One region of the Leuconostoc sp. DB-1 genome, then DNA from elsewhere that is predicted to be linked to it. Evidence: predicted binding sites of a transcription regulator. Region 1 holds the regulator's gene; the other holds the start of a gene.
The links. Region 1 encodes Rex, which represses fermentation and respiration genes when NADH is low (regulators of the CRP and FNR family bind a similar motif). Its sites were predicted from a motif close to TTGTGAANTANTTCACAA; they were not measured.
Positions count from the first base shown of each region.

Region 2: a site for Rex is predicted at 14,318-14,335, ahead of HFP47_RS09480 ((S)-acetoin forming diacetyl reductase). Genes of this name have one in related genera too.

Region 1 covers NZ_JABFNJ010000001.1:1,482,763-1,499,641, forward strand. Annotated here, with positions in the region: gene HFP47_RS07290 (DUF421 domain-containing protein) at 1-403, opposite strand, end outside; gene HFP47_RS07295 (DUF3290 domain-containing protein) at 400-843, opposite strand; gene HFP47_RS07300 (C1 family peptidase) at 977-2,314, shown strand; gene HFP47_RS07305 (DUF2785 domain-containing protein) at 2,340-3,143, shown strand; gene groL (chaperonin GroEL) at 3,220-4,839, opposite strand; gene groES (co-chaperone GroES) at 4,868-5,152, opposite strand; gene HFP47_RS07320 (YitT family protein) at 5,276-6,109, opposite strand; gene HFP47_RS07325 (DUF956 family protein) at 6,139-6,498, opposite strand; gene HFP47_RS07330 (PTS system mannose/fructose/sorbose family transporter subunit IID) at 6,577-7,491, opposite strand; gene HFP47_RS07335 (PTS mannose/fructose/sorbose transporter subunit IIC) at 7,506-8,312, opposite strand; gene HFP47_RS07340 (mannose/fructose/sorbose PTS transporter subunit IIA) at 8,352-9,296, opposite strand; gene HFP47_RS07345 (type I phosphomannose isomerase catalytic subunit) at 9,549-10,508, opposite strand; gene HFP47_RS07350 (nitroreductase family protein) at 10,543-11,286, opposite strand; gene HFP47_RS07355 (aromatic acid exporter family protein) at 11,379-11,861, shown strand; gene HFP47_RS07360 (HAD-IIB family hydrolase) at 11,871-12,689, opposite strand; gene HFP47_RS07365 (peptidoglycan bridge formation glycyltransferase FemA/FemB family protein) at 12,756-13,793, opposite strand; gene HFP47_RS07370 (redox-sensing transcriptional repressor Rex) at 13,800-14,450, opposite strand; gene tsaD (tRNA (adenosine(37)-N6)-threonylcarbamoyltransferase complex transferase subunit TsaD) at 14,553-15,563, opposite strand; gene rimI (ribosomal protein S18-alanine N-acetyltransferase) at 15,556-15,966, opposite strand; gene rimI (ribosomal protein S18-alanine N-acetyltransferase) at 15,944-16,501, opposite strand; gene tsaB (tRNA (adenosine(37)-N6)-threonylcarbamoyltransferase complex dimerization subunit type 1 TsaB) at 16,485-16,879, opposite strand, start outside.
Region 2 covers NZ_JABFNJ010000001.1:1,896,209-1,913,087, forward strand. Annotated here, with positions in the region: gene xylA (xylose isomerase) at 1-1,021, shown strand, start outside; gene xylB (xylulokinase) at 1,168-2,679, shown strand; tRNA gene HFP47_RS09415 (tRNA-Lys) at 2,832-2,904, opposite strand; gene HFP47_RS09420 (undecaprenyl-diphosphate phosphatase) at 3,044-3,889, shown strand; T-box leader at 4,011-4,268, shown strand; gene HFP47_RS09425 (uroporphyrinogen decarboxylase family protein) at 4,438-5,469, shown strand; gene HFP47_RS09430 (uroporphyrinogen decarboxylase family protein) at 5,462-6,424, shown strand; gene HFP47_RS09435 (transporter substrate-binding domain-containing protein) at 6,478-7,338, shown strand; gene HFP47_RS09440 (amino acid ABC transporter permease) at 7,362-8,084, shown strand; gene HFP47_RS09445 (amino acid ABC transporter permease) at 8,081-8,791, shown strand; gene HFP47_RS09450 (amino acid ABC transporter ATP-binding protein) at 8,802-9,584, shown strand; gene HFP47_RS09455 (peptide chain release factor 3) at 9,703-11,214, shown strand; gene HFP47_RS09460 (hypothetical protein) at 11,304-11,846, shown strand; THF riboswitch at 11,964-12,096, shown strand; gene HFP47_RS09465 (folate family ECF transporter S component) at 12,133-12,690, shown strand; gene thiD (bifunctional hydroxymethylpyrimidine kinase/phosphomethylpyrimidine kinase) at 12,729-13,556, shown strand; gene HFP47_RS09475 (hypothetical protein) at 13,572-14,255, opposite strand; gene HFP47_RS09480 ((S)-acetoin forming diacetyl reductase) at 14,382-15,158, shown strand; gene adhE (bifunctional acetaldehyde-CoA/alcohol dehydrogenase) at 15,385-16,879, shown strand, end outside.

The DNA.
Region 1 (16,879 bases):
TTTTAACTTGAGACAAATCATAGACACTTTGTGATCGCAATTTAAACATTAAATCATTCGCTGATAAGCCAGAAGACAGGACGTTTTTGATGTTCACTTTTCCTCGTTCAACGACAACCTTAGGCTGACCATCAATTAATAGTTTAACGTAACGATTATGTTCTTTTAAAAACTTGAATGTCATTACTAACATTGTCCAAATAATCAATACAATCGTAAATTGAAAAACTGTGATGGTGTCTGAGTAAATAACTGCGCCAATAATACCACCCAAAACATAATTTTGAACCTGATCTAACGCGTTTGTCGGTGCTAAGTTGCCCTTTCCCATAACATTAATCTGAATTATTAAAGCTACCAACCCAATTGCTAGCTTAGTTAATATGGGTAGATAAATACTCATTTGACCACCTTCACTTTCGAGTTAATTAGGTATGCACGTGTCAGGCTATAAGACTGTTGATCAGCACTAATTGTGAGCCGATAGAACTTTTTGTCCATTTTTACTAACATACCATCACTCACTGTTGTCGAATTAAAATATAATTTATCTTTAGAAACACCTTGCGTTTTGGCAAACTTAGTTACAAAAGCAGCCATTTGTGTCTTCTGATCGTCCTGCGATTTAGCTTGCTGATAATCTGTATAACGTGCACCAGCTAGGAATAAAAAAAGCAACAACGCTATAATGCTTAATTCGCGATAGCGAGTTTGCAAACGATTTCTAACTGAAGCCACCGCACCGACTGCCATCAAAACAAAAACAACAACCATTAAATATTTACCAATAGTGTCGTTTATATTTGTTTGTTTTATTAAATAGTCAACGGAATAAAAATTCATCTCAAAATACCTCGTTAATTATCATACCATATCTCTAAAAAGCCATTGAATCGAATTCACAATGCTTGAAGCAACTATCAAAAAGCGATATATTATTTATATTATACTCATATAAATAAAAGGAGCTGCTATCTTGTCAACAGAAATTACAAATCAACAAATTAAAGATTTTCGTACAGCAACAGACGATAAACACAACAATATTATTCGTCGAGCTGTTACCAAAAATGGTATTCACAGCGCGAGTTTTGACCAAGAGATTGCAAATATTAACACACCAATATTCTCAATTGATCTAGACACTGGAAAAGTTGCTAACCAAAAGCAATCGGGGCGTTGCTGGATGTTTGCCGCCTTAAACACGATGCGCCATGATATTAAAGATAGGTTTCACATTAGTGATGAATTTCAACTTTCCCAAAGCTACACGTTGTTCTGGGACAAGTTTGAAAAAGCCAATTATTTTTATGAAAATGTTCTCAAAACGGCAACTGAGCCTCTTGACTCACGTCGTGTTGCCTTCTTATTGACTACGCCTCAACAAGACGGTGGACAGTGGGACATGATTGTCTCTATCATTGAAAAATACGGTCTGGTGCCACAAAGCATTTATCCTGAATCAAAAGCTTCTTCTGCCACTGCAGAACTCAACAACACGCTCAATACGCTTCTAAGGCACGATGCAACTGTCCTGCGTGGGCTAGTAGCCCAGCAAGCATCAAAAGACAAGATCTCTAATGCACGCAATGAAATGTTAGCTAACGTCTACCGCTTGTTGTCACTAACTTTGGGTGAGCCACCTGTTCAATTCGACTTTGAATACCGAGATGAGCTGCACAACTTCCACGTTGAACGTCAATTAACACCACAGGGTTATTACCAAAAATTTGTTAGTTGGGACTTAGATGAGTATATTTCTGTCATTAACGCACCAACTGCTGACAAACCATTTGATGCCACTTATAATGTTGACATGTTGGGTAATGTTGTTGGTGGTCGTGACGTCAAACACCTTAATGTGGATATCAACAAAATGAAAGCATTCGCCATTTCACAACTCAAAGATGGTCAAAGTGTCTGGTTTGGTGTAGATATGGGTCCTCAAGTTGATCGAGAGAGTGGTCTCATGGCCAGCGGTATTTTTGCTTCCGATGATTTATTTAACGTTGACTCAACGATGACCAAAGCACAGCGTCTTGACTACGGCGAAAGTCTAATGACACACGCAATGGTCTTGACAGGTGTAGATTTAGATGAAAATGACCAACCAACAAAGTGGAAAGTCGAGAATTCTTGGGGCGAGAAAGTTGGTAAGAAAGGCTACTTCACAATGTCAGACGATTGGATGAGCGAATATGCTTATCAAATTGTTGTCAAGAAGGAATATCTAAGCTCAGAACTAGTCAATATTTATGATAATTCAAAGCCAACATTGTTGTCTCCATGGGATCCAATGGGTGCATTAGCTTAGAAAAAGATGAGGCGTCAATTTAAATATGACTCTAAAAGAACAGCTTCTTCAGATTAAACAAAATAGCCCTTCGATTATTTCTAACAAACTACTTTTTGAAATGGTTGAAAACATTGGCTCGTTAGATTCTGAATTACGAGACACACTCATCTACAGTCTCTTTTCTGACTGGACTACAACCGGGAAGTTATCAGTAAATCAAGAACAAAAGGTGTCGAGTTTCTTGCTTGATAACAGTTATCTATTACAAAATATCGATAATAAAAACGATAAACTAAGTATCTTTACTCGTAGCTTTACAGCACTTTTTCTAGCCTCACTATCATACCGTCATAATAATCATTCATTTTTATCTCAAAGTCAACAACGTCAGATTATTGAACAAAGTATTGATTATATTCAGAACGAACATGATTTTCGTGGTCTAACAAATGATGGTTGGGCTCATGGCATTGCCCATATTGCAGATTTGCTCGATGAAGTTGTTGATTTCACTACTTTTACACACAATGACAGCATCCTTGTCATTAACGCCATCAAAAATATTTTACACAATTCATTTCTATTCACAGCTGATGAACCTGGTCGAATGGTCGTTCCAGTTCTGCATTTGATTAATAAAAATATAATATCCGATGATGAGCTTAATAATTGGATTACTTTGCTTAATGACCTCAAAGTTGATAACTTCAATGCTTATAGTAATGTTTCACTTTTCATGATCAAGTTACAAGCACATTTATTAATAGCGTACCCAGATTCGAATAAATTAGTTTCGTTAGTCAATTGCACAATTAAACAAAATTACCAGCGTTTCAAATATATATAACCAAATTCTTTAAAAAATAAGGAATACAAAAAGACCAATCTATTACAAGATCGGTCTTTTAATTTTACTAATAATATTACATCATACCTGGCATACCACCTTGTGGCATAGCGGCTGGTGCATCATCTTTTGGCTCTTCAGCAACGACAGCTTCTGTTGTCAACAACAATGCTGAAACAGAGGCGGCATTTTGCAATGCTGAACGTGTTACCTTAGTAGGGTCCACAATACCAGCGGCAATCATGTCTACCCACTCATCAGTAGCAGCGTTGTAACCAAATCCTTCTTTTTGTTCCTTCAACTTGTTAACAATCACTGATCCTTCTAAGCCAGCATTTTCAGCGATTTGACGAACAGGTGATTCCAATGCTTTAATAACAGTATTGATACCAGTTTGAACGTCGCCTTCTTCTGACAAAGCTGAAACAGCAGCAATAACATTTACCAAGGCTGTACCACCACCGGCAACGAAACCTTCTTCGACAGCAGCACGCGTTGCATTCAAAGCATCTTCAATGCGGTACTTACGTTCTTTCAATTCAGTTTCTGTGGCTGCACCAACGTTAATAACAGCGACACCACCAGCCAACTTTGCAAGACGTTCTTGCAACTTTTCACGATCAAAATCAGAAGTTGTTTCAGCAATTTGTTGCTTGATTGTGTCAACACGAGATGCGACAGCACCCTTATCACCTGAACCTTCAACAATTGTTGTGTTATCCTTTGTGATGTTAATCTTTGAAGCTTGACCAAGTTGATCAATTGTAACATCCTTCAAATTCAAACCAAGATCTTCAGTAATTACTGTACCGCCAGTTAAGATAGCGATATCTTCCAATTGTGCCTTACGACGATCACCAAATCCTGGTGCCTTAACCGCAACAACATTGAATGTACCACGCATCTTGTTCAAAACTAATGTTGGCAAGGCTTCACCGGTAATATCATCAGCAATGATCAACAAAGCACGTCCTTGTTCAACAACACTTTGCAATACTGGCAAAATATCTTGAATGTTACCAATCTTCTTATCAGTAATCAAGATGTATGGATTATCTAGGTTAGCTTCCATTTTGTCATTGTCAGTCACCATGTATTGTGACATGTAACCACGATCGAATTGCATACCCTCAACAACATCAAGTGTTGTTTCGATACCCTTTGATTCTTCAATGGTGATCACACCGTCATTACCAACTTTATCCATTGCTTCAGCAATCAATTCACCAACTTCTTCATTGGCGGCTGAAATTGATGCAATTTGAGCAATTTCATCTTTAGTATTAACTGTGTGTGACATTTCATGCAGCTTTGCAACGGCTGCTGCAGTTGCTTTTTCAATGCCTGTTCGAATCCCAACTGGGTTGGCACCAGCAGTCACGTTCTTCAAACCTTCACCGACAATTGCTTGAGTCAAAACAGTAGCGGTTGTTGTACCATCACCTGCGATATCATTTGTCTTTGAAGCAACTTCAGCGACAAGCTTAGCGCCCATATTTTCAAAATGGTCTTCTAGTTCAATTGCTTTAGCAATTGTTACACCATCATTGGTAATGGTTGGTGCACCATATGATTGTTCCAAAACAACATTACGACCCTTTGGTCCAATAGTCGTTTTAACTGTATCAGCTAACTTGTCAACACCGGCCTTCATCTTTGCACGTGCATCTTCTGAAAACTTTAATTCTTTAGCCATGATTTAAATATCTCCTTTGATTTGATAATTATTCGACAACTGCAACTATGTCTTTTTCGTGCAATGCTAAGTAATCTTGCCCTTCAAATGACACTTCTTGTCCTGCATACTTATCAAACAAGACTTCATCACCGACTTTAACTGTCAAATCACGGACTGTGCCATCATTTAAGACATAACCCGTACCCGCAGCTACAACTTTACCAGTAACAGGCTTGTCCTTGGCATTACTTGCCAAAACAATCCCACCGACAGTTTCTTCTGCAGCTTCCGTTACTTCAATAATCACACGATCACCCAATGGCTTCAACATGGATTCATACCTCCGAGATTTTCTTTTTTAGCACTCTTTAAACGTGAGTGCTAATTACAATTTTAAGTATAACACTATCATCAAAAATGTCAACAAAAAAGACGTGATCTAGTTGTCACGTCATCAAAGAAAAGTCCCTCCATGCGCCTCAGAAATATCATAAGCGATCGTAAAAGCCTCCGGATCAACTTGATGAATGCCACGCAAAAAATGATTATACTCATGATTATCAAGGACCACCATCAACATTTCACGTCCATCACCCATATAACCGCCACGAACATCCATAATTGTGAAGCCCTTGTCACCATCGAGCAAATATTTTTTCAAATCATCAATGCGATCATTTGTTGTAATGTGGACCATTTTACGACGATCCAAACCAGTTTCGATATAGTTCATCACAACCGCAGTAATAACTAATGAAAAAAGCGCCAAAATCAGTGCTTCTAACCCTTGCGTTACCAAGTTCCCTAACGAAACAACTGTATCAATTGCCAGCAGAGATAAAGCTGGTGAAATGCGAAAATACTTCTTAAAAATCATCGGAGGCACTGCAGTTCCACCACTAGAAGCATCAATTCGATAAAGTAATGCTACACCAACAGCAAAAATACTACCACCAACAAGCACCGCAAAGGTTCGATCTTGTAAAACTTGAAAACTTGGTGTAACTTTCAATAACACCGGCAAAACAATACTGCCAAAAGCAATTCGCGCTGTGGTACCACGATCCAAAAAAACAGCTGCCAAAACAATCATAATCAAATTGACGATCAACACAGTAGCTGCTCGATCAAAACCCACCAATTCGTTAATTAAAATAGCCAATCCAGTTGCGCCACCAGCAGCAACTTTTGCCGGTGCATAAAAAAAGTTAATGCTGATTGCTACGATTTCGAGTGCCATTACAATAACAATATAACGTAGTGCTTGATAGTTTTTAAGTATTTTCATTTAATATCCTCATTGTTTGTGGCATTCATTTATTTGCGTTTGAATCGTGACCGAATAGTATCCCATAAGGATGCAGTTCGTAATATTTTGTCGTTTCCTAGATGCTCACGCATCACTTTAAGTAAACTGCCCGACGACTTAGCAGAAAAATCTAAATCAATTTTATCTGTTTTAATTTTAAATCGGCGACTAACTCGATTCCCTGTGACGTGTACGTAGACAGCGCTTATGTTTTCCCAAGGAATTTGAATATAATCTTCAACATTATTATCATTAAAGAACTCGAACGCCTGATCTCCTACTAGAATCTTACCATACTTCGCCCCAATACCTAGATAAGAAATGCCTTGCGTTGTATATTCTGCTTTTGCGTTTAAAGACTGTACCATGAATATGTTCCCCTATTATTTTCTATGTACCATTAAAAGTGCTTGCCAGATTGACAAGCACTTTTAACATGAATGCTATTACATTATGTTTAAGGCATGCATTACGATACCAAAGATAAAGATACCAATAATCATAACGATTGGTGATACTTTTTTCTTCAACAACCACATTGCCAAGAATGTCAGTAAGAGTCCCATCAACCCAGGAATCAAACTGTCTAAGTTACTCTGTAACGTATTAGGGGCTAACTTTGTCAATGATAATCCGGAAGCTTGCTCACCTAAGATCTTCTGCAACTGTGCGCCGGTAACATTCCCATTTGGGAAATTAATGTAGGCACCCTTTGCCAACTTCTTTGCTGGCAGTTCAAGAATAAATTTGATCGATACCCAGCGCTCAACCAAGACAGCCAAGATGAACATACCAAGTATTGAAGCACCCTTTGTAATGTCCTTCAATAACCCACCAGACAAATCTTGCGTAATGGCACTTCCAGCTTTATAACCAAATTCTTGTGTATACCACAAGAATGCCATACGAATAATGTTCCAAAGAACAAAGAATAAAATTGGTCCCAGAATATTACCACTAATTGCCAATGATGCACCCAGTGCACCCAGAATTGGTCGGATTGTGAACCAAAAGACCGGATCACCAATACCTGCCAAAGGACCCATCATACCAATCTTAACACCCTGAATAGCAGTATCATCAATTGGCGCACCATTGGCACGTTCTTCTTCCAAAGCTAGTGTCACACCAAGAATTGGTGAAGCAACATAAGGATGCGTATTGAAGAATTCCAAATGGCGCTGCAAGGCTAGCGCACGATCTTCTTTTGACTTATACAATTTTTTGATCGCAGGAATCATTGAATAAGCCCATCCAACGTTTTGCATACGTTCATAGTTCCAAGAACCTTGGAGGAATTGTGAACGCCATGCAACTGACATACGATCTCTTTTAGTTAATTCAATTTTTCTTTCAGCCATCATCTTGCCCCTTTCTAGTACTTGTTCAAAATGTCGCCGACTGGATCACTACCACCGCCGCCATTTGAACCGTTACTGTTACCACCCATTTTTGACAAGTTGATGTAGATCAAAGCAAGTGCAACACCAATTGCTCCTAACGCGATCAACGTTAGTTCACTAACAGCTGCTAACGCAAAACCAATAGCGAAGAATGGCCATACTTCACGAGTTGCCATCATGTTAATAACTAATGCATAACCAACGGCGACAACCATACCACCACCTATAGCCATGCCACCAGTTAACCATTCTGGCATAGATGTCAAAGCTGCTCTCACTGCCGCAGCAGGTACAGCAATTAAAATAGCAGCAGGTACAGCTATACGTAGACCTTGTAGTACAAGTGCAAATAGATGTAAGCGTTCAATAGTACCAATTTTCCCTTCTTTAGCAGCAGCATCAGCTCCGTGAGTCAATCCAACCGCAACAGTACGAACAAGCATTGTCAGGAACAAACCAGCAACAGCCAAAGGAATAGCTGAAGCTACGGCCACTGAGATTCCTGTACTAGAGAAATCGCCACCTTTAACCATAATGATTGAGGAAGCTACTGAGGCCAAGGCCACATCAGGGGCAACAGCCGCACCAATATTAGCCCAACCTAAGGCGATCATTTGCAATGTACCACCTAAAATTATACCCGCTGTCAGATGACCAGTTACTAAACCAATTAGCGTGGCTGAAACTAGCGGTTGATGAATTTGAAATTCATCCAGAATACCTTCCATACCTGCAAAGAAGGCAATGATTACGACTAAAACTATCGCAATAACAGACATATTAGACACCTTTCTTAATTAAACATTTTGCATGTCAAATTATTTAACATTTGCTTTCTTGATTAAATCAAACAAGTTAGCCTTACTATCATTAGGCACTTTTCGAACATCAAATTCAACGCCTAAGTCGCGTAACTTTTCAAAAGTGGCAACATCATTTTTATCCATAGACAAAACTTTGTTGACCATTGTTTTTCCTTCTGAATGTGCCATTGAACCAACATTCAATGACTTAATCGGTACGCCACCTTCTACAGCAGTTAACACATCTTCAACCGTTTCAAACAGCAGGAATGCGTCAACACCACCAAAGCGATCGTCCTTAGCCACCTCAATCATTTTACTGATTGGTACAATATTTGCGCGCACATTGTTAGGCGCAGCTTGTTGGATCAAGCTCTTACGCAGCTCATCCTTGGCCACCGCATCTGAAACAACAATAATACGATTTGCTTTTGAATCAGGTGTCCAAGCCGTGGCCACTTGCCCATGAAGTAAACGTGTGTCCAAACGGGCTAGCTTAATATTGATGTGTCCTTCTTTTAAGCCAACAATTTTTTCGGAGGTTTTAGCTTCCGTTTCTTCTTTGGCTTCTGGAACTGACTTCACACCATCCTTAGCAACAGGAACCAAATACGTAGCCAATCCAGCGGCTGTATCTTGGCTCAAACGGCCAGCATAGGCTTCAATTAACATTGGTAAATTCAACCCTGCAATGATAGCCATTTTTTCTGGATTTTGCTTCTGAATTAAACTAGCGCGGTTAAATGGTGATCCTCCCCACAAATCAACTAAAAATAGGATTTGATCATCATTATTAAACTTCGCCAATGCCTCCTGGTAATGCTTATCTAAATCGTCTGGCCCTTCGTTAGGCAAAAATGTAACAACTTCAACATTTTCTTGTTCACCGAAAATCATTGAGCCTGACATCAGTATGCCTTTAGCAAAGTCTCCATGACTGGCAATAATTAGATTAACCATCCGGTTATCTCCTTCTCATTAAAATACTTACTATATGATTATAACGGAACAAAACAGTTTTGTAAACGCTTTCAAGTAAGTTTTTTGTTACCGTTTACATATTTAATTATAATCCTAGTTTACCAAAAAGTACAAGCTTTCACTTTTTCTTACATACCTTGTATTTTCTTTTCATAAAATATTTTTTCAAAAGGTAAATTGCGATGAAAACTAATGAAATAATAACTTACAATCTAGCGACATCTTCTAAATTCATCTCACAAATACGTCTTTATTTGTTGTTGTAGGTGTGACAAAACTGCGTATGAGCGTCATATCTCCATCTAATCGGTAATTTTTTGCATCACTCAATACTATAAAACTATCACCTTTTTTGATTTGATCGGCATCAATAAAACCGGACCCTTCGATCACCGTAAACAGTTCATAATGGTGAGTTAGTTCAAACAATGATGGACCGCGAACCAACAACTTATCTATGGTAAATTTTGTTGCTACTACCAAACGTTCAATGACAGTTTGGTCAACAATCGTGGTATCTTGAATTAAGGTAGGATCTACATGAGGTACAGTAGTGACTGCTAAGGCCTCTTCAATTTGAAGCGGACGCTTTTCTTTTGTGGCGGCATCAATTCGATCAAAGTCGTAGAATCGATAAGTTGTGTCAGAACTCTGTTGTATCTCAAGAGCAATAATACCAGCCCCTAAAGCGTGAAATGTACCAGAAGCGACATAAAAGAAATCTCCCTTCTGCACTGGAATTGTGCGTAATAACTTGTCCCATTCTTTTTGATCAACCATCTTTTTAAGTTCATCTCGTGTTTTCGCATGATGACCATAATATATTTTAGAACCTGGCTTTGCATCTAAAATATACCAACTTTCTGTTTTGCCAAATTTTTCGTGAGACTGTTTATCATTCGGATGAACCTGAATTGATAGATTTTCATGGGCATCCAAAATTTTCACTAATAGTGGAAATGCTTCATCACGTCCATGACCACCAAACAATTCTGGATGATCTTGCCAAACTCGACTCAATCCTTGACCTGCTAATTTCCCGTTAATTACAGTAGATTGTCCATTGCTATGGGCAGCAATTGTCCAAGCCTCCCCAGTGTGATCACTCGGGATTTTATAATTAAAGTCTTCCAAGGCGTTTCCACCCCACATCTTTTCATGTAACTCTGCTTGTAAATGTAATATTGTCATAATGTAATCGCTTTCATTTTTATTCAAAAAAATTTTATTTTAGGTTAAATCCTTTATCTTTAGCATACTGCGTCAATAATGGTGTTGTTTTTCGTTCACGAGTTAACATTCGGGCATTGTTTTCTGTCCAAGAACGTTCAATACCTCGATTCGCATAATATTCAACCATCACTTTATTATACGCGGAAACTGCCTCTTCTAGCTGTACTTGATTATAGCGATCTTTCATCAAAAATCCGCTTTCACCAAGTTTTGGCTTAATACCAGGATTATCCGCCGGATGACCAATTGAAAAGCCCATCACTGCTTTCACATAGCGTGGCAAGTTGAGATGCTCTTCGTAAATTTCAAAGGCCCCTAATGCACCAGCCATGGTCACACTACCTAATCCCAGCGATTCAGCAGCGACTTGAGCCCGTCCAAGAGCAATGCCGGCACTCACAATACCACCTTCAAGTAATGCATAGCTCTGTATGTTCTCTTCTGCCTGGCGGCGCTGCTCATTGTTTAAGCCTATTAAATCTTTATTGTAGTCAACTGTTACAACAAAGTATCTTGCCGCAGTTTCAATATATTTCATGCCTACCTTAGTGGTAATATCAGCTTTTATATCTTGTGATGTAATTTCTATAAAAGTTACTGGTTGGTAATTATTCATATTAGGCCCAGCAGTTGCCGCACGAATAATTTCTGAAACCTGTTGATCAGAGACCATTTCATCTGTAAAGGAACGTATGGACATATGTTGATTAAGCACATCTAAGGTTGGGTTAGACATAGTAAAATCCTTTCATGAAACCAAATAATATTCATAACTAGATAGTACCATAAAATTATGATAAAATAATAAAATATTAATTGGAGAAATTTATGCAATTCGGGAAGTTTCGATTAGGATTACGTACATTAAAGACTGCTCTAGCCGTTATGCTAATCATCACGTCATTTTATTTTTTTAATCGTCCGCCTTTTGTTGCGTGTTTAGCGGCAGTTTTTGCACTGCGGGAAAGTTGGGATAAAACGCTCAACTTTGCCAAAGTGCGGTTGATTTCTAACACAGTCGGTGGTGCTTTTGCGCTATTTTATTTCATTGTTCACCAACAAACACATCAAGCTGCCTGGGTTTCCATGATTCTTTTACCTCTACTTGTTATTGTTGTAATTGTTTTATTAGATGGCTTCAACTACAATAGTGGTGTTATTGGGGCCATGGCTGCCTTATTAATGATTTCATTAAACATTCCAGCTGGTGCAACCATAGTTTATGTCATTGATCGTATCATTGATACTTTCATCGGCGTGGTCATAGCAATCGCGATTAACCGATTCTGGTCACCAAAAAAAGCGACGTGAGCCGCTTTTTTAAATACCTAAATATTGCTCAATTGTCTTCAAAACGCCATCGTTTGTGTTCACATCGACGGCTTTTTTAGTTACTCTTTGTTGCATAAACGGCTCCGCATTAGGCATCACGAACCCATTTTCGTATTTAGTCAGCATCTCTAAATCATTGCCATTATCGCCAAACACCATTACTTCACTATCTAAAACATTGTAGTAATCTTGCAAAACTTGTAGTCCGGCTGCCTTATCCACACCTTTTCCTAAAACATCAACAGAGCCAAATCCTGACCCAGTTGCATGCAATTCGTTGCCAAAAATATTTCTCAGCGCAGACACATGTTGATGCACTTCATTATTTGGCCACACAAAAGTAATACCCAAAATGTGATCATCAACTTGCATTAATTTTTCAACTTGCTTGACGTTGGGATAAAATTGAAAAACCATTTCCGCGACTTGACCTGTCGCATGGTTAGACACATATGTTCCTTTATCACCTGTCATGATAATAATGTTTTCCGCTGACTCCGGATTTTTAGCATTCCAGTCAATGACCTTTTCTAATTGATTAGCTGACAAATGTACTGAATACAATTGTTGTTCAAATGTTGATACAACTGCACCATTGGAACCAACAAAATCCATTTCAAAGCCATTATTAATTGTTGGGGCAAACAATTGTTGTAGATTTTTAACTTGACGCCCTGAAGCCGCAACAAAACGCATATCGCGTGTCTCCATAACTGATAAAACGCGTTCAAATCTAGCTTGACTATATTCATCATTTGCCGTTAAAAACGTGCCATCCATGTCCGACGCAATTAATTTAATTGACATTACTTGTCTCCTACTCGTAAATACTATCTTTCAATTGTACCAAAAAAGCGCCGTTAAGCGCTAATTTCATTCAAATTGTTTAAGATATTCTTGATAACCAGATTCATCAATTACCCAATCTAGTTCACCAATGTACTCAGCATGGGGATCATGGTAAGCAAATTCATGCTTAAATTTGTATAATCCATCTGAATTATCAAATTCACCAATGCCACCAAAATCGTACTCAACTTTGCCTAATTCAAGTCCCCATTTGAGCATTTCGTATTGGATAGCAGCAGGCGCATTATGCTTTCCAAATTCACGGTATGAACCAGCGTACATGTACCAAATCTCATCGCCATAAGAGAATCCAAGGCCACTGGCAATAACTTGATCTTCATAATGCGCTAGATAAACACGGAATAATCCCGTACCAGCCCATAATTTTTGCATTCGTAAGAAATAGTCAATTGGTCGATGGGTAATGCCATGGCTCTTCGCCATCGACACATATGTATCAAACAATGCGCGAATGTCTTCTTCACTATCACCACTTGTAACAGTAACCCCGTCACGAAAAGCACGACGAATATCATTTCTGACTTTCGGCTTAAAATGAAGCATTAACTCATCTTCATTTGTAATGGGCTTAGCCCCTTCACCGCGACCATCATAGTACAAAACAACATTCTTACGTGGTTGAATGTTCCCATGCATATGCTTAACTTGTTTATTTCTTGTTTTAAATCCAGCATCAAGATACTTTTGATTTAATGCATCAGAATATGACACCTCAGGATCCATACGTACCAAAAATACATTATCTGGCAAAGCTGTCAATGCTTCATTAATCATTGACTTAATCAAGTCAATGTCCTCAACATCAGCTACTGGCCCTCGGCCAACATAAGCTAATAGTTTTCCTGGTACTGCTTCGACGGTTAAAATAGACATAGCGGCATCAATTTTTCCGTCAGTTTCGTGGTAAACATAAATGTGTCCCCAGTTAGATTTCAACTCTCCCCACAATGGATCTTGTGTTACTTGTCCACGGGGATTTTCACGAACGAATTGCTGATAATCAGTTACTTTTTTGGAATCATCTAAATTTAAAATAGTCATGTGAAATTATAGTCCTGTCGTAATTGAGCCGTAGTTTTCGATGAAATAAACTAACGTCTGTAATTCATTTGTTAAGTCAACGTTTTGCACACGAACACCAGTTGGAACAGTCACACGTACTGGTGTAAAGTTCAAAATACCTTTGACACCCGTTTCGACTAACTGGTTGGTAATTTCTTGTGCAACACCTTGTGGAACCGTTAGAATGGCAATATTGATACGTTGTGCTGTTATTTGCTCTTGTAACTCTTCCATTGAATAAATTGGTACACCTGACAAAATTGTGCCTGTACGCTTTTCGTCTGCATCAAATGCTGCTGCAATACGCATATTTGATGATTGATGGAAATTAAAGTTTAATAAAGCTTGTCCAAGATTACCAGCACCGATTAAAGCCACATTAATTAAGCTGTCTTGGTCCAATACATTAGCGAAGAAATCTAAAAGCGCTTTGACATCATAACCGTAGCCACGCTTACCTAGCGCACCAAAATATGAAAAATCTCGACGAATTGTTGCCGCATCGAACTTAATAGCTTCACTCAACTCTGAGGAAGAAATCCGTTCCTTGCCAGCATCATGTAAGAATGTTAGATAACGAAAATATATAGGTAGCCGCTTAGCAGTTGCACGCGGTATTTTAGGTTGTTGAGTCATAATTATCTCCATTAATTAAACTTGTGAACTTTTGCATAACTAGTATACCATATATAAAAGGTTTTACCAAAAGATAGTGATGTTTTCACAATGATGTCAGGATTATAACAATTCAAAATCCAATCCCGGATCCGTGTTTAAATCTAAATCAGCAAAAATATTTTTCTTGTAATTCCAATAACCCGCAGCACCAATCATTGCTGCATTATCCCCTGTATACTGCATCGGAACAGGGATAAATTCTGTCTTTGGAAAATCGTTTAATAGCATAGTCAATTCTTCACGTAATTGAGAATTTGCGGCGACACCACCAGCTAATACAAAACTTTTAACAGGAAAATTTTCTAATGCTCGTTTTGTCCGACCAATTAATGCATCAACAACAGCATTTTGAAAGCTAGTCGCCAAATCATTCTGATTGATTGTTTCCTCTTTTTGATTGGCGTGATGTACATAATTAATTACCGCACTCTTCAAACCAGAAAAACTAAAATCATAGTTATCTTCATGTGCCATGGCAGTTGGAAATTTAATGGTTGGTTGGCCTCTATGAGCCATCTCATCAATTGTCTTCCCAGCAGGATACGGCAAATTTAATAGCCGCCCAACTTTATCAAAGCTTTCTCCAGCTGCATCATCACGTGTTTCGCCAATGACTTCAAATTGGTTTTCTTCACGCATCAATACAAGTTCAGTATGTCCACCAGAAACCATTAATGCCATCGCTGGATATTTAATTGGCTTGTTAAAATTTGCCGCCGCAATATGACCTGCTAAGTGATTAACTGGAATAACTGGCAAACCATGCGCCAGAGCAAATGTTTTCGCCCCCATTAAACCAACTAATAAAGAGCCGACTAGTCCCGGCCCATATGTCACAGCAACCGCATCAAGCGCTTTGAGTTCTACATGAGCCGTGTTTAAAGCATCATTTAGTACCCGAGTAATCCATTCAATATGATGTCTACTGGCCACTTCAGGAACAATACCACCAAAGCGTTGATGTGAATTAATTTGGGTAGCCACACTGTTGCTTAGCACAATGTGACCGTCTTCAACAATGGCGACACTTGTTTCATCCGCACTTGATTCAAAGGAAATTATTTTAGTCAATTTTTTTCTCCATCATAATTGCATCATCACCATTTCTATAATATTTTTCACGACGATAATACTCTGTAAATCCCAGCTTTCTATATAATGCTTGGGCGCCACCATTTTGTGCAGATACTTCAAGCAAAAATCGAGTAACTTGCTTCATATTAAAAATATGTTTAAAAATGTTCTGTGCCACACCTTGTTTTTGATAATCAGGATGTACTGCAACACTAACAATTTCAGCTTCATCAAGTATTGTTGTGACACCAACAAAGCCACCATCCCCGATAAAATAAGCTGTCCTGGGACTAGCTAAATCATGTTCAAAAACGCTTTTGGGCCAAGGGGATGATCCAAAAGCAGCATCGGCTATATGCCATATCAAGTCAATATCTTCAGTTGTTGCTCGTCGAATCATCAAAGTGTAATGCCATCGATACCGCATCTTCGCGATTATCGAGGTAATATCCTTTCTTAATACCTGTTTGCTTATAGCCCAGTCGTTCGTACAATGCCAGTGCGCCCAGGTTGGACACTCTGGCCTCCAGAGTCATTGATGACACACCTGTTTTTTTGGTAAACAATTTTAACTCTTGCATGAGTATCGTGCCCAAGCCGCTATTTTGCCACACCGGTAGGACAGCTATATTAGTAATATGCATGTCATGAATGTCAGTGCGCAAAGCAGCACCAGCAAAACCAACAATTTGACCACGCCGTTCAATGACTAAATACAGTCGGACATGCGGACGTGACAGTTCACTCACAAAATCACGTAAAAGCCATGGTGCTGAACCATTATAAACTGCTTCTTCAATTTTTATTAGCATATCGATGTCTGACATCGTAGCTCGCCTTAATAAAAATGTTGTCCCTTGGACATCAACGACTTTTTCGGTATATTTTGGCAAACTATTTAATAAATGCTTTGATTTTCTAAATTTCAAAAACATAGTTTTCTGGTTTATCCTCACCAGGATGAGCAGCAATCCAGTTCAGCTCTGCTTGCGTTTTGCGTAGATAATTTGGATTAAAATCCTGAATATTCTCTGTAGGTGTTTCTTGCAATCCAAGTGTTACAATACCCACCCCATCCGGTAAACTCTCTTCTGGTGACAAAATTTTTGCGCGCTCACCAAAAAGCGTTTGCATTTCATCGCTAAATTCTGAGGTGTCACCCAGAAAAGTAATTGGTTCGTCCTTTGCTTCCAAAAAAGCAAATAAATTTGTAATTGGCTGATGAGATTCAGTAAATATACTCACACCATTTTGATATACACCAGCAAAAACGTTTCTATTGCGGGCGTTAAATAATGGTACCACTAGCCCGT
Region 2 (16,879 bases), 410 kb from region 1:
TGAAGGGAATACACTTGCCGAAACAAATAAAAATTTAGATCAAGTTATTGACAAAATTGAACAAAAAATGCATGAAACAGGTAAAAAACTTTTATGGAATACTTCATCACTATTTACGAATAAACGTTTTTTGGCTGGTGGCGCAACTACACCATTTGCTGAGGTATTTGCTTATGCAGCTGGACAAATTAAGCATTCATTAGATATTGCCAAGCGCTTAGGATCAGAATCATATGTTTTCTGGGGCGGACGAGAAGGCTACGACTTTCTATTAAATACTGACACCAAACGTGAATTAGACCATATTGCAGCATTCTTTAAGCTAGCTAAGGATTATGCAAATGAAATTGGTTATCAGGGACAATTCTTGATTGAACCCAAGCCCAAAGAACCAACACAGCATCAATATGATTTTGATGTGCAAACAACAATTGCTTTCTTGAAAACTTATGGATTAGAGGATACATTCAAGTTGAACTTGGAAGGCAATCACGCCTACTTAGCTGGTCACACGTATGAGCATGAAGTGAGATTTGCGCGAGAGGCTGGTTTGCTAGGGTCATTAGATGCTAACATGGGTGATAAGCTCACTGGTTGGGACATTGATGAATTTCCAAATGATGTTTATGAGGCGACCTTAGTAATGTATGAATTCTTGAAAAACGGGGGTCTACCAACTGGTGGTTTGAATTTTGATTCGAAAGCACGCCGTCAAAGTTTCCAAGCTGACGATTTGTTCTACGCGCATATTGCTGGTATGGATACTTATGCTGCTGGCTTGAAAGTTGCTGCTAAGCTAATTGATGACCAAGTGATTGAAAATGTTCTGAAAGAGCGGTATGCTTCATTTGATTCGGGTATTGGCGCTGATTTTGAAGCTGGGAAAGTTACCTTAAAAGAATTGGCCACCTATATTGAAAATAAAACAGATGAAGAAATCAACGCAACCCTCAAGTCAGGTCGCCAAGAACGAATCAAACAAACATTGAATAATTACATTTTTTCTGTACTTGGATCTTAAGATTTGAATGTGTCTTAAGACATTCAAATTGGTACGAGTAGTATAAATATTTTCAAAAGAGACTAGTTTAAACTGGTCTTGTACATAACACGGGTGAACTGTGTTGGGTTATCTTAGTAAAGATGAACAGAAAGTGGAGGCTAGACATGACAAAGGTAGTGCTTGGTATTGATCTTGGTACCTCAGCAGTGAAAGTATCAGCGGTTGATCGGCGAGGGAACATTGTTGCACAACAAAGCTTTGATTATCCTGTTACACAACCACAAGTTGGTTGGTCAGAACAAAATCCTGAAGATTGGGTCAATGGAACAACTGTTGCAATTGTTAATCTGATTTTAAAAGATCATATTGCGCCAACAGAGATTGAAGGAATTTCTTATTCTGGGCAAATGCATGGGCTTGTCTTGCTAGATGAAAACCATCAGGTACTGCGACCAGCAATTTTATGGAATGATACACGCACCAGCGCACAAGTAGAGGAAATTAAGAATAAACTAGGTGAAAAATTTCTTGATATTACCAGAAACTATCCTCTAGAAGGTTTTACTTTACCAAAAATTTTATGGGTTAAGGAGGAGGAGCCAGAAATTTTTAAGCAAGCGGATCTTTTCTTACTACCTAAAGATTATTTACGATATCGTATGACTGGTAAATTAGCCATGGATTACTCTGATGCAGCTGGAACGGTTGTCTTAAATGTTACTAAAAAGTGCTGGTCAACAGATATTGCAGAAGCGTTTGACTTACCATCATCTTTTTTCCCTGATCTCATTGCGTCAACTGATTTTGCTGGTCATATTTCAGAATCTTACGCGACATTTTCCGGATTGACGACACAAACTAAAGTATATGGTGGGGCGGCTGATAACGCCGCTGGGGCAATTGGAGCGGGTTTGCTCAAATCAAACATGGTCATGTCTTCCATTGGAACGTCAGGTGTGGTTGCAAAGTTTGAAGATAATGCTGATATAGACTATCATGGAGAAATTCATTTCTTCAATCATGCTATTCCTAACAAGTATTATTCCATGGGCGTGACGTTAGCAGCTGGTGACGCCAATTCTTGGTTTAAGCGTGTTTTTGGTGAAACACAAAGCTTTTCAGCATGGTTACGTGAAGCTGAACAATCAAGTGTAGGTGCCAATGGTTTATTGTTTACACCTTATATATCAGGGGAGCGAACGCCATATCCTGATGCAGATATCCGTGGAAGCTTCTTAGGACTTGATCGCAAACATCAACGAGGCGACTTTATCCGTGCGGTTTTGGAAGGCATAATCTTTAGCTTCAAGGATATTATGACAATTTATGACCAACAAGGGGTTGACTTTGACACGATTATTGCCATTGGTGGCGGTGCAAAGTCACCACTATGGTTACAAATACAAGCTGACATATTTGGAAAGCGGGTCACAACGCTAGAAAATGAGCAGGGACCGGGATTAGGCGCCGCAATAATCGCAGCCACAGGATTGGGCTGGTTTGACAGTGTGCAAGAAGCTGCACAATCCTTCCTATCGTTTGGAATGGTTTACGAACCGAAGGCAGAAAATGTTTTGAAGTATCAGCAAATGTACAGCATTTATCAAACGGCATATCGTTCAACTGCAGAAATATCACACAAATTAGTTTCTTATCAGCGTAAAATCAGTTCTTAATTGAAAAAGAAGTTTATAAGGTTCTTATTTTAAATACACGGACAGAGGTGTATTTATCATAGGAACTTTTAGGTTGAAAATATACTACGTTTTCTCAAATAGTAATTATCAAATCAAAAAAACCACTAAACAATTGTTTAGTGGTTTAATAGTGGTCAGCCAGGGGCTCGAACCCTGGACCCACGGATTAAGAGTCCGTTGCTCTACCAACTGAGCTAGCTGACCATAATGTCGTGTTTCACAACATCAAATATAATACCATGTGAAAATACAAAATGCAATAGCTAAGTATGATAAAATGAATATATTCTATATTGGAAGGAGATGCGTGGACTTTTGCACCATTTGTTCACGCTCTATTAGCATGTTTGATCTTATCAAAGCAATAATTATTGGTATCATTGAAGGCCTGACGGAGTTTTTACCAGTCTCTTCAACTGGACATATCATCTTAGCAGAAGCATTGATGAAAATTCCTAGTGGCAACGTTTGGACGAAGGCGTTTAGTTCAGTATTTGATTATTCGATTCAATTGGGAGCAATCTTTGCGGTTATTCAATTGTACTTCGACAAGTTGAATCCGTTTTCATCTAAAAAAACAGATCATGAAAAATTCCAAACTTGGCGTTTGTGGATTCGAGTAATCGTTGGTGTATTACCAGCCATTGTGTTTGGATTTGCATTAAATGACTTTATGGATGCACATTTGATGAATTTCTGGGTTGTGTCAGCAACACTTATCATTTATGGTATTGCGTTTATTGTGATTGAGAACCGTCAAAAAAGCATTGTACCGGTAATTACTAATGTAAACCAAATTACTTTTAAACTAGCATTGTATATTGGTTTGTTTCAAGTGCTGTCAATCGTTCCCGGTACATCACGTTCGGGAGCAACTATCTTGGGTGCTATTATCTTAGGAGCATCGCGATTCGTGGCTGCAGAATTTTCATTCTTCTTGTCAATTCCGGTTATGTTCGGTGTGACTTTCCTTAAGATGGGCTCATTCTTTAGAGATGGTGGTTCATTCACGGGCATGCAAAGCATAGTAATGCTTGTTGGTTTCATCGTATCTTGGATTGTTGCTTGGTTTGCTATTAAGTTTATGATGAACTATATTAAGAATAATGATTTCAAGGTATTCGGTTACTATAGAATTATTATAGGCGCTATTTTCTTAGTTTTCGGTATTCTTGGCATCGTGGGGTAATAAAAAGCACAGGCAATGGCTTGTGCTTTTTTTGTTTCATATTTTTATTCATAAAAAAATATTTAAAATTAAAATAAAAAGTGATTGACATGAGAAAATGCATAGTATATAATTAGTTCAACATATAACGTTGAAAAGATAAGTACTTGTCAAAATGATTGTATAGAGAGCTAATGTTTGGTGAAAGTTAGTATCAGGATGGCTAGGAAAATGGTCTTGGAGTTAATAGTGATGTGAGCAATAAGGTTTGTAAATATCATTCGGGTACACCCGTTACAGTGTCAGAGTATCGAAAGCATTGTCTTTTCTGTACTTGGTAAGTGTGTACTAGTGATAGTATGCAGAAAACGGGTGGTAACACGGTAACTTCGTCCCGCAGCTTTGATTATTCAAGGCTGCGTTTTTTTGTTGTATGAAATAAAGGAGAAATTGATATGCGCTATTTGTTAACTAAAAATATATTAGTTAGATTAAAGGGCTTAGGCATAGCTCATAGCCGAATGTGATTCTGTTTATTAACTTTAAATTAATATCATTAAGGAGATCACATGGAAAGCACGGGAAAATTATCCTTTACTAATAATTACAACTACGTTCCAGCGAGTTTTTGGTATCATTTTTCGGCAGCCTCAGGTGTAGAGCTGGATGCTTTTAAAAATCCTGAGATTATTGAAGGTAATATTTTAGGTACTAAGAAGTTAGTTGAGACAACCTCACCAGATTTTGTGAAATTAATGAGCGACGGCCTGTTTCATTACGAATTTAATTACCAAGATGCTGATGATAAAAGGGTAGTTTACGCTAATTTATCACCAATAGCGGATAATCATCCATGGTTGATAAAAACAGCAGATTTAGTTAGACGGCAAAAGCAGGTCATCGGTGAGCGAGCTTCATTTTATAATGTTTTTTCACCAACGACGTTACTTAAATGGGCACTAGTTAAAAATCCAGATGGACACTACGATAAAAGTAAAGCCGATGAAAAGCTTGCTAATATTATTTTGACAGATAGTGAAAATGTTCGTCAGGCATTAGAGGTGATTACAATAGATGTAATCAAGCAGGTGAAGGCTGCGGTCAATGCTGGTGCCGATGGGATCTATTATAGTACGCAAGTTATTCAGGATACACGGCTAGGACATGCCGATTTTGATGAATTTGTCGCTGCGACTGATAAACAAGTTCTAAAGGCAGCAAATCAATTGTCAGATACAAATATCTTACATATTTGTGGTAATGGCGGCGCCAGAAATGCAATTTCATGGTTTGAAAATTATCCGGCATCAATTGTTAACTGGTCGGTTGATACGGAAGACATATCTTTACATGAGGGCAAAGAGATCTTCCCAGGGAAAATTGTTCTTGGTGGGTTTGGTAACACTGCGAAAGATGTTTTGTATCGAGGAACACAGTCTGAAATACAACAATTTGCTAAACGTTTAGTTCAGGAAGCTGGTGCCGATAATTTAATTATTGGTGCTAATTGTACGGTTCCCCGGGATATTGATCCTCAACATCTACAGTGGGCGATAGAAGCAGTTCAAAAGGAAAGTGAAGGTTTGAAAAGTTATGAGTAATCAACAAAATGTATTATTAGATTCAACAGAAAAAATACCGGTTAGTTTTTGGCGCCATTTCGCTGATGATGAAACCGTCGACGCATTAGAAAATCCAACAATTGCTACGATTAATATTCAAGGACATAAGGAATATGTTGACGACTTACGTCCAGATTTTGTGAAGTTAATGAGTGACGGTTATTTTAATGTTCCTTTTGACAATGTCACTGATCCTAAAAATATTGATAATTTAAGTAAAATTCAAGAGATACAAGATGATGATCCTTGGCTTACTGAACAAGTCAAATTAGTGCAAGAGCAGAAAAAAGTTATTGGTCAGCGTAGAGGTTTTTATAATATCTTTTCACCAGTGACGATTTTAAAGTGGGCACTCTATGATGCAGAAAGTGAGTTGCCTGCCAAGGGCGATGAACGCTTAACCGAACTGTTTATTCAATACCCGGAGGAAATTAAGCATATTCTAAATGTTCTAGCTAAGAACATTATCAAGCAAGTAAAGGCGGTTGTAGTAGATGGTGGTGCTGATGGAGTCTATTACAGTACACAAGAATTACAGAGTTCAAAATATACTAAAGAATTGTTTGATGGTATACAAAAGAATGTTGATTTAAGTGTTATAGATGCAATTAAGTCTGTTAGTGATATTAGCATTCTTCATATCTGTGGTTTCAGCGGTACAAGTAACCACTTAGAGTGGTTTATAGACTATGACTTGCCAATTGTCAATTGGGCAGTGACAGTGGAAGGTATTTCCCTCCAACAGGGACAACAAATATTTAAAGACAAAGTTGTATTGGGCGGATTTGGTAATACAACAGATGATGTATTATACAACGGGTCTAAAGACGAAATAGAAGCGGCTGTACAAGGATTATTGTCCAACGTTGATAAAAAGCGTGTTATTATCGGTGCGGATTGCACTGTTCCCGCGATATTCCTGTGGATCATTTGAAGTGGGCGATTGCCGCCGTACATGAAAACGTTGTGTAACGAGGAGAAGAGAGAATGGTAAATAAAAAAGGGATTATTACTGCTGCGGTAGCCGTTGTCATTATTGGTGGTGGTTTGACTATACGTCATCTTAATGCAGACAGCAACAAGGCAGCAGCCAAAAAAGTAAGAACAATTAATGTGGCACATACACAAAACTATGTGCCATATGATTATGTGAAAAACGGTGTATCAAAAGGATATGAAGTTGATGTTTTGAAAGCTGTTGATAAGCTATTGCCCGATTATAAGTTTAAGTATCATCCAACATCAGATGAAGATTTATTAGTTGGCTTGGATTCAGGAAAATATGATGTTGGGGTGAAGGGTGCTTGGTGGACAAAAGAACGTGCCAAAAAGTACATCTTACCCAAGCAAGCGGTTGGTGCGTCTATCATAGGAATCACTTATCGAAAAGATGATAACTATAAGTCATTTGCCGAGTTTGCAAAGAAGTCAGGTAAGTTGGTACCAATTTCACCACAGAATGGTCAATACGCAGTAGTACAGGAGTGGAACAAAAAACACCCTAACGAAAAAATCACATTAAAATCAGCTGATCAATTTACTGTTGGTGATGCATATAACTGGGTATTGGAAGGCCGATATGATGCTTACTTTGATGTGAAGGTAAATTACCAAAATTCAGTTGTTAAGAGCAGTGGCGCTTACCATAGTTCAGCCGACAAATTGGCCTACACACCCTACAAGGGCATTAAGACTTATCCGATTATCAGTCGTGCCAATAAAGACAATTCAAATTTCTCAAAAGAATATGACCAAGCTATCAAGAAGCTACAGAAGAACGGTACGCTGGAAAAGTTGTCACAAAAGTATTTCAAAGAAAATGTTTGGGACTTTGTCGGTGATAAATAAAGTTTCAGAATTAAGGAGTTAAGATGCCACCATTTAGTTTCAAATTTTTCCTATCGGTTTTTGGTGAGGTACTGCCTTATTTTCCAGTAACGCTACTCATCATTGTTACATCGATAATTTTTAGTTCCTTATTAGGGGCATTGGTGGCTAGTGGGCAACTTAGTCGATCACCAATATGGAGAACCTTGTCACAAGGTTATGTTTTTGTACTGCGCTCTACGCCACCCATCGTTTTGTTGTTTTTAGTTTTTTATGGGTTACCTAAATTATTATTGCTATCCTTGAATATTAATATCAATGATTGGCAAAAATCGATTTTCGTCATTATCGCGTTATCCTTACTGTTTGCGTCAAATTTAGCAGAAGTGTTTAAATCTGCCTATTTATCTGTGAACACTGGGCAACGTGAAGCGGCATTGATGGTGGGCTTATCAGAATGGCAGACATTTTATCGTATAACCCTACCACAAACAATCGTAGTCGCCTTACCCAATTTCGCAAATACTGTCGCCGCATTAATTAAAGATGCAGCTTTGGCATATGTCATTGGACTACTAGATATGATGGGTGCAGGTGATAATCTGATTTCTAGGAATTTTGGACACCACTCACTTGAGACATATTTAGCGTTGGCCATTATTTATTGGATTTTATTTGTAATCATTGAGCAAGGCGCGAAGTATTTAGAAAGATATCTTGGTAAAAGCCGTGCAATTGCATCAAATCCTGCGGAGGTTGTCGCATGAATGTACCATTTTTAATTCAAACTTTCTGGTCGGCTATAAAAGCTGTGCCAATAACATTATTAATTACCGGTGCGTCATTGCTCATTGGTTTGCCGCTTGGCTTTTTATTGGCATGGATTAAAATTAGAAAAATTCGTATACTTTATCCGCTCGTTGTCGCATACACATCTCTCATGCGGGCCACGCCGATGGTATTACTGATTTTACTGTTTTATAGTACATTACCAAGCTTGTTGAATGTCTTAGTTAACCAAAAACTACACTGGAATGTCAAGGTGTTCGATACTAATCCCATTATTTATGCCATTATTGTTTTTGCTTTAATTGCAGTTGCAAATTTATCGGAAGTATTTCGATCAGCAATTTTGACGATTGATCCTGGACAAAAAGAGGCAGCTTTAATGGTTGGGTTGACGCCAATACAAGCTTATTATCGTATTATTATTCCACAAGCATTGGTTTCGGCTGTGCCTAACATTGGTAATTTAACGTTAAACATTTTAAAAGGCACTTCGCTTGCGTTCATGATGACGGTTCAAGAAGTAACGGCGGTTGCTAAAACAGCAGCCTCATATACTTATGATTACACGGAAGCTTATATTGATATTTTTATAATTTACTTTATCTTAGGAACGATACTGCAAATCATTTTTAAATATCTGGAACGTTACTTAGGTCGACATAAGCTACGCGGAACAGTTGTATAGGGAGAATAGCATGTTAAAAGTCAGAAATTTCAGAAAAAAGTATCATGAACATGAAGTATTGAAAGGAATTGATATTGAAGTTAACCAAGGGGATGTAGTAGCATTACTTGGACCATCAGGATCTGGTAAGACTACGTTTTTAAGAGGGTTAGCTTTTCTAACACCGGGAGATTCTGGTGTTATAGAATTTGATGATCAAAAAATAAGTATTGAATCGGCAACGCCTGTTGATATTAAAAAGTTGCGACAAAAGATGGGCTTCGTTTTTCAAAATTTCAATTTGTTTGCTAATAAGACGGCCATACAAAATGTCGAAGAAGGTTTGATTATTGGGCATAAGGAGCCAAAAGAAATAGCTCGAAAAAAAGCGCAGGAAGCCTTACAAAAAGTAGGTTTGTTGGAATTTGCCAATCATTATCCAAGTCAATTGTCTGGTGGACAAGCGCAGCGCGTAGGAATTGCTAGAGCAGCAGCTTTAAATCCGGAGATTATTTTATTGGATGAGCCGACGAGCGCGTTAGATCCCGAGTTAGTAGCAGATGTTTTGCAGGTGATTAAACAACTAGCTGATGAAGGGAAAACGATGATTGTCGTCACTCATGAGATGGCTTTTGCTCGTGATGTGGCTGATAAAGTTGTTTTTATGGATAAAGGTTTAGTTGTAGAGGAAAATGAACCCGTTGAATTTTTTGATAATCCTAAGTCGCCACGTTTGAAAGAATTTTTAAGTCGTATTAGCGCTGCCAATGTTGCTGACAACAGTTTTGAGTATGAAAAGGCTAATCAAAAATAAGTTAAACGCGCTCTTTAGACTTGCAGCAGCATCTAGCGGAAAATGTTTCACGTGAAACGGATAAAAATATTTAATTGGTTACTAGCGATTAGCTTGTTTTTCAGGTAAACTAGATACTATGGAAAACTTTCAAGAACAACTAAAGAACCGACGTACTTTTGCGATCATCTCCCATCCCGATGCTGGTAAAACAACCTTAACTGAGCAATTATTGTTGCATGGTGGAGTGATTCGTGAAGCCGGAACAGTTAAAGGCCGTGGGTCGAACAAATTAGCTTCATCTGATTGGATGGCGATTGAGCAACAACGTGGTATTTCAGTAACGTCATCTGTATTGCAGTTTGACTATGAAGGTAAACGAATCAATATTTTGGATACACCGGGGCACGAGGACTTTTCAGAAGATACCTATCGTACTTTGATGGCTGTGGATTCAGTAGTCATGGTAGTCGATGCCGCCAAGGGTATTGAGCCACAGACTAAAAAGTTATTTGAAATTGTCTCACAGCGTGGAATACCAGTCTTTACGTTCTTTAACAAAATTGATCGTGACGCTCGCCCAGCACTTGATTTGGTTGACGAGCTTGAAACTGTATTAGGAATTCAAGCTTACCCAATGAATTGGCCAGTCGGCTCCGGCCAGGTTCTGCAAGGCATTTATGATTTGCAGGCTGACCAACTTGTGCCCTTTAAGAATGCCACAATTCATTCCGAGATCGTCGATGAGGCGATGGATGAAATTGAATTGTTACGTGATGCGGGTAATCCATTTGATGAGGATAAAATCGCTCATGGGCAATTAACACAAGTATTCTTTGGCTCAGCGTTGGTTAATTTTGGTGTAACAGAATTCTTGCGTGAATATTTGACGTATGCACCAGCCCCAGCAGCGATGACGACAGTTGATGACAAAAAAATTAATCCAGAAGACGCCCAGTTCAGTGGTTTTGTATTTAAGATACAGGCCAACATGGATCCCAGACATCGAGACCGTATTGCATTTGTGAGGATCGTGAGTGGGGAGTTTAATCGCGGTATGGATGTGTTATTACAACGGAATGGCAAGAAATTAAAGCTCTCGAACGTGACACAATTTATGGCTGAAGAACGTGAAAATGTCCAGACAGCAGTTCCTGGTGATATTATTGGTGTCTATGATACGGGGAATTTCCAAATAGGTGATACAATCTACTCTGGAAAGAAAGCTGTACAGTTCCCTGATTTGCCAACATTTACACCTGAATTGTTTAACCGTGTGGTTGCCAAGGATGTGATGAAGCAAAAGTCATATCATAAAGGGATTGAACAACTCGTTCAAGAAGGAACAATTCAACTTTATAAATCATGGAACGGCGGCGACTACATTATTGGCGCTGTTGGACAATTGCAGTTTGAAGTGTTCCAGTTCCGTATGGAAAACGAATATAATGTTGAAATTCAATTTGAACCCATTGGTTCCAAAGTTGCTCGCTGGATAAAGCCAGAACAATTAGACGAGAAGATGAGTTCATCACGTAATTTACTAGTAAAAGATCGGTATGATGAACCAGTATTCTTATTCGAGAATAAATTCGCCTTGAATTGGTTCCACGATAAATACCCTGATGTTGAATTAGAAGAAAAAATGTAAAAACACCAAGCATATTGGAACGTCTGTGGACGTTCTTTTTTAATATCGTAATATGTTAGAATATAGTAACAAGAATATTGGAGAAAATCATGTCATATTATACACAACAACTTTTTAATGGCCAACGCGATCGTATTTTGCGTGTTGTTGATTCAGATGATGCTACACAAGCAACTGCTGGTTTTATTCATATTTTTGACGAACGGCGAGCTTTTGACTTTGAATACGCTAAAGAATTAACGAATGGTGAAATCACACAGGAACAGTTTGATGAGGAAGGAGAGTCGGTTAACACATTTAGCGTTAACTTTATGCCCCTAGCGCATGCTGAAGAGGAAGAAATTCCTAATGAATTGTTTGAGGAATGGGCTGGCCTAATTGGCCGTGAATATGCATTGGTTCCCAACTTACATATGAATATGTATCAACAGTCTCTGAAACCTGAAATTGAGGAAATTGATAAGGATCTTTTCGAAGAAAGATTGTTAGAATTAGTTACACGTGTTCTTGGATCTTCTGTTGTTGGATTTGAAGAAAAAGCTTTGACACTTTACCCAAGCTTTTTAGTACAAGAGCAACCTGAACAATCCGAACAAAAAGGGCCATCAACCCAGATAATATTACCAGAATAGTGAATATATGGATTGATGAATAGTATATTTAGCTAATTTAGCGAACGTTTTGTAAGCATTATCGTTAACGTTCGTTTTTTTTTATGGTACAATGTCTGGGTCGATAAGACAAATAAAATCGGGGTAGATTGATGCGCGTTAAGTGCAGCGGAGACGGAATGTGAGCCGCTGACGAAACAAACATTCATTGCTAGCATTTTTTCGTGTTAGCAATGAATGTTTGTGCGGTGCATCAGTCACATTCACCACTATATAAGGTGAACACTCCACTCGGAGGTTCTATAGCATGGAAAATACAACACGAACGTGGGTTTTCCCAAAACTAGATACGCGCCAATTCGTTTTATTGGCGATGTTGATGGCACTTCACATGGTGCTGAGCAGGCTGACAGTCGGCACTAATGTACTTCAAGTAAGCTTTGCATTCGTAACGATGTCTCTGATTGCTAAATGGTATGGTCCATTGTGGTCTATGTTAATTGCGGCAATATTAGACGTTATCGGCGCAACAATTATTAATCCTGGTGCATTCTTTGTGGGATTCACTTTTACAGCAATGATTAGTGCGTTAATTTATTCACTGGCTTATTTCAAGCATGACAAAACAAGCTGGTGGCGAGTAAGTGTTGCTGTGGGGTTGGTATTATTAATTGCTAATATTGGTTTAAATTCCATTTGGTTGGTTATGATGTATCATACAGCACACGATTGGCCTTCATTTTTAGCCTTTGTTACACCACGTGTCATTAAGAATTTAATTATGTTTCCCATTCAAGTGGGTATTTCGTATTTTCTTTTAAATAATCAGGTTATTAGTCACACCACAAAAAAGATTTTTAGTTAAACAGCTTCGGCTGTTTTTTTGAAAGCAGAGGTTTTAATATGGTAAATAAATTTCCACAAGTTTTAACAATAGCAGGTTCTGATTCAGATGGATCAGCAGGGATGCAGGCAGACTTGCATACATTTTTCATTAGAAAAACATACGGTATGAGTGTGTTAGTTGCTGCTGTGGCTGGTAACTCATACGGTATTCATGCTGCGGAAACATTACCGCTACACTTTGTTGACAAACAGTTTGAGGTTCTTGCTGACGATTTTAAAGTTCGCGCTAGTAAGACGGGCATGTTATCAGATGCTAGCTTAATTGAAGCAGTGGTAAAAGCTTATAAACAGTTTGACTTTGGTCCTTTAGTAGTTGATCCGGTAATAACAACAAAACATGGTGCTCAATTGTTAGAGGCAGCGGCCTTTGAGGCACTAAAAGAAAAACTTCTACCACTGGCAACAGTTGCAACACCGAACTTTTTTGAGGCACAATTGCTAACTGGACGTACTATTGATAATGAACAGCAACAGACAGCTGCTGCAAAAGATATTCAATCTCTGGGCGTTCAAAATGTTATTGTCAAAGGATGGCATAATCAAGATAAACAAAATGAGGTTGCTGACTATGTTCTTCTCGCGGATGGCTCTGATTTTTGGTTAAGGCACCCGTATTTTGATACTACACACATCAATGGTACTGGGGACACTTTAAGCGCTGCTATTGCTGCTGAAATTGCTAAGGGGAAAGACGTTGCAACAGCTATTCGCATTGCCCACGATGTGACGGCAACAGCGATTGAACATGAAATTGCTGTTGGACATAAGTTTGGACCAATTAATCACTGGGCAGCTCAAGACTATAATAAAAAAGAAGACAAATAGTTTGTCTTCTTTTTATTATGATGCACCGGTGATATCACCATGAACAAGTCGTTTGAAAATATGACGATCCGCCCAAGCGATATTACGTCCCTGTAAAAGGAAGGACATGACAGTGCCAATACCGAGCGCCACGATTTGATGGCTAATGATGAGACAAATAATCGAAATACCAATTGCAACAGCGAAATTACTCATTTGAGCTTTACTAGCATTGCCACGGAAATAATCAAAGCGTAAGATATTCGTCAGGTCATCTAAGGGGTGAAGAATCCAATTAACACGCTGGTATATGGAAATAGCCACGCCAATTGTCCAAATACCAAACAAGTCAAGAGGAATACGCCACCACCAACTAAGTTGACGAATGCCCAGCGAGACAAAGTAATTGGCGAATACGCCAACTAAAATACTAAACGCCATACCGAAGAAAATATTGCCGAGTAATCGTAACCAATTGATACGCATGGCTAACCACATATTTAAGAATGCCACAGAAACAGCTGTAATAGCTAAAAAGATACTAATTTGCCAGCCAGTGGTGTTAGATAAGTTAGCGGCGCTTGCAGTCCATGGGGCCGAACCCATGGCGCTAGCCACACTTAGTCCATTACCAAATGAGTTAATGATTAAAGAGATAAAAAAGAAACTAATTTTTTGTTTATATCCCAGTTGATAAAATTGACCATCTATATAGTACATTGTGTAATTTTTTCCTTAGTTGATTATCTTCTTATTATAGCATTAAGAAAGGTTCTTAAAGATAGTTTACAAAATCACAATTAAGGTATAGAATATATGCATTAGAAAATTGTGAGGAAAAAAACAATGTCAGAAAATAAAGTCGCTTTGGTAACTGGAGCTGGTCAAGGAATTGGACAGGCAATCGCAGAACGATTGTCAAAAGATGGGTTTAAGGTTGCCTTAGTTGGACGTCATATTGAAAAAGTACAAAAAGTAGCTGATGAAATTAATGAAAATGGTGGTGAAGCCATTGCTATTAAGGCTGATGTGGCTAAACGTGATGAAGTTTTTGCAGCTGTTAAAGAAACGAAAGAAAAGTTCAATGGTTTTGATGTGATTGTTAACAATGCGGGTGTTGCGCCTACGACACCAATCATGTCAGTAACGGAAGATGATATGAACTGGACATGGGGCATTAATGTTAATGGTATTGTCTGGGGAACACAAGCTGCGACAGAAGCCTTCAAGGAATTTGGTCATGGTGGCAAAATCATTAATGCAACATCGCAAGCTGGTGTGCAAGGAAATGCTAATTTGACTGCCTATGGATCAACAAAATTTGCCATTCGCGGTATTACACAAACAACAGCTAAAGAGTTAGCAGAATTTGGTATTACAGTAAATGCATTTGCGCCTGGAATTGTGAAAACACCGATGATGGAAGATATTGCTCATGAAGTAAGCGTGAACGCTGGTAAAGACGATGAATGGGGAATGGCACAATTTTCAGAAGGAATCACCTTAGGACGACTAAGTGAACCGGAAGATATAGCAAATGTGGTTTCCTTCTTGTCTAGCTCAGATTCAAACTATGTGACAGGCCAAACATTAATTGTTGATGGTGGTATGGTATTTAGTTAAATTCAATATATAACTTTAAATGCATCTCAATTTCTTTAATTGGGGTGTTTTTTTGTGAACTAATCTAAATATGTGATTTATTATACAATATATATATTATTATGTTAGCGCTAACAAAAGCTTTTAAATAAGGGTTTAATAAACATATTCAAAAAAGGTTGCTTTTTAAAAAAGAATGATATATACTTATATTGTTAATAAATGAGCAAGCAAAGGAGCAAAGATTATGGCAGAAGCAATTGCAAAGAAACCCGCAAAAAAGGTTTTGACCCCTGAAGAAAAAGCGGAATTACAAACACAAGCTGAGAAGATGACTGAGGTATTGATTGAAAAATCACAAAAGGCATTGTCTGAATTTTCAACATTTTCGCAAGAACAAGTTGATAAAATTGTTGCAGCTATGGCCTTGGCAGGTTCTGAGAATTCACTTCTGTTAGCCCATGCTGCTCACGACGAGACTGGACGTGGGGTTGTGGAAGATAAGGATACGAAAAATCGTTTCGCCTCAGAATCAGTTTATAACGCTATTAAGTTTGATAAGACTGTGGGTGTTATTAGTGAAGACAAGGTTCAAGGTAAGGTAGAATTAGCAGCCCCACTTGGTATTTTGGCTGGAATCGTCCCAACGACAAATCCAACGTCGACAACTATTTTCAAATCAATGTTGACAGCAAAGACACGTAACACAATTATCTTTGCTTTCCATCCCCAGGCTCAAAAAGCATCGGTTCTTGCTGCAAAAATTGTTTATGATGCTGCTGTTAAAGCAGGCGCACCGGAAAACTTTATCCAATGGATTGAAAAGCCTTCACTTTATGCAACAAGTGCGCTGATACAAAATCCTCACATTGCTTCAATTCTAGCTACTGGTGGGCCATCAATGGTTAATGCAGCTTTGAAGTCAGGAAATCCATCCATGGGTGTCGGTGCTGGAAACGGTGCAGTTTATATTGATGCAACTGTTGACACAGATCGTGCCGTGTCCGATTTGTTGTTATCAAAGCGTTTCGATAATGGCATGATTTGTGCCACAGAAAACTCAGCCGTTATTCAAGCACCAATCTATGACGAAATTTTAACTAAGTTACAAGAACAAGGTGCATACCTTGTTCCTAAGAAAGACTACAAGAAAATTGCTGATTATGTCTTTAAGCCTAATGCAGAGGGATTTGGTATTGCTGGTCCTGTTGCTGGTATGTCAGGACGTTGGATTGCTGAGCAAGCAGGCGTAAAGATTCCTGATGGTAAAGATGTACTTTTGTTCGAATTAGATCAGAAGAACATAGGTGAAGCGTTATCTTCTGAAAAGTTATCGCCATTACTTTCAATTTATAAAGTTGAGAAGCGTGAAGAAGCTATTGAGACTGTTCAATCCTTGTTAAACTATCAAGGCGCGGGGCACAACGCAGCAATTCAAATTGGTTCACAAGATGATCCGTTCATTAAAGAGTATGCTGACGCTATTGGTGCATCACGTATTTTGGTTAACCAACCTGACTCAATCGGTGGTGTTGGAGATATTTATACAGATGCTATGCGTCCATCGTTGACACTTGGTACCGGATCATGGGGGAAGAATTCATTGTCTCATAACTTATCAACATACGACTTACTTAATATTAAGACCGTGGCTCGCCGCCGTAATCGTCCTCAATGGGTTCGTTTACCTAAGGAAGTTTACTACGAAGCCAATGCCATTACTTACTTACAAGACTTGCCTA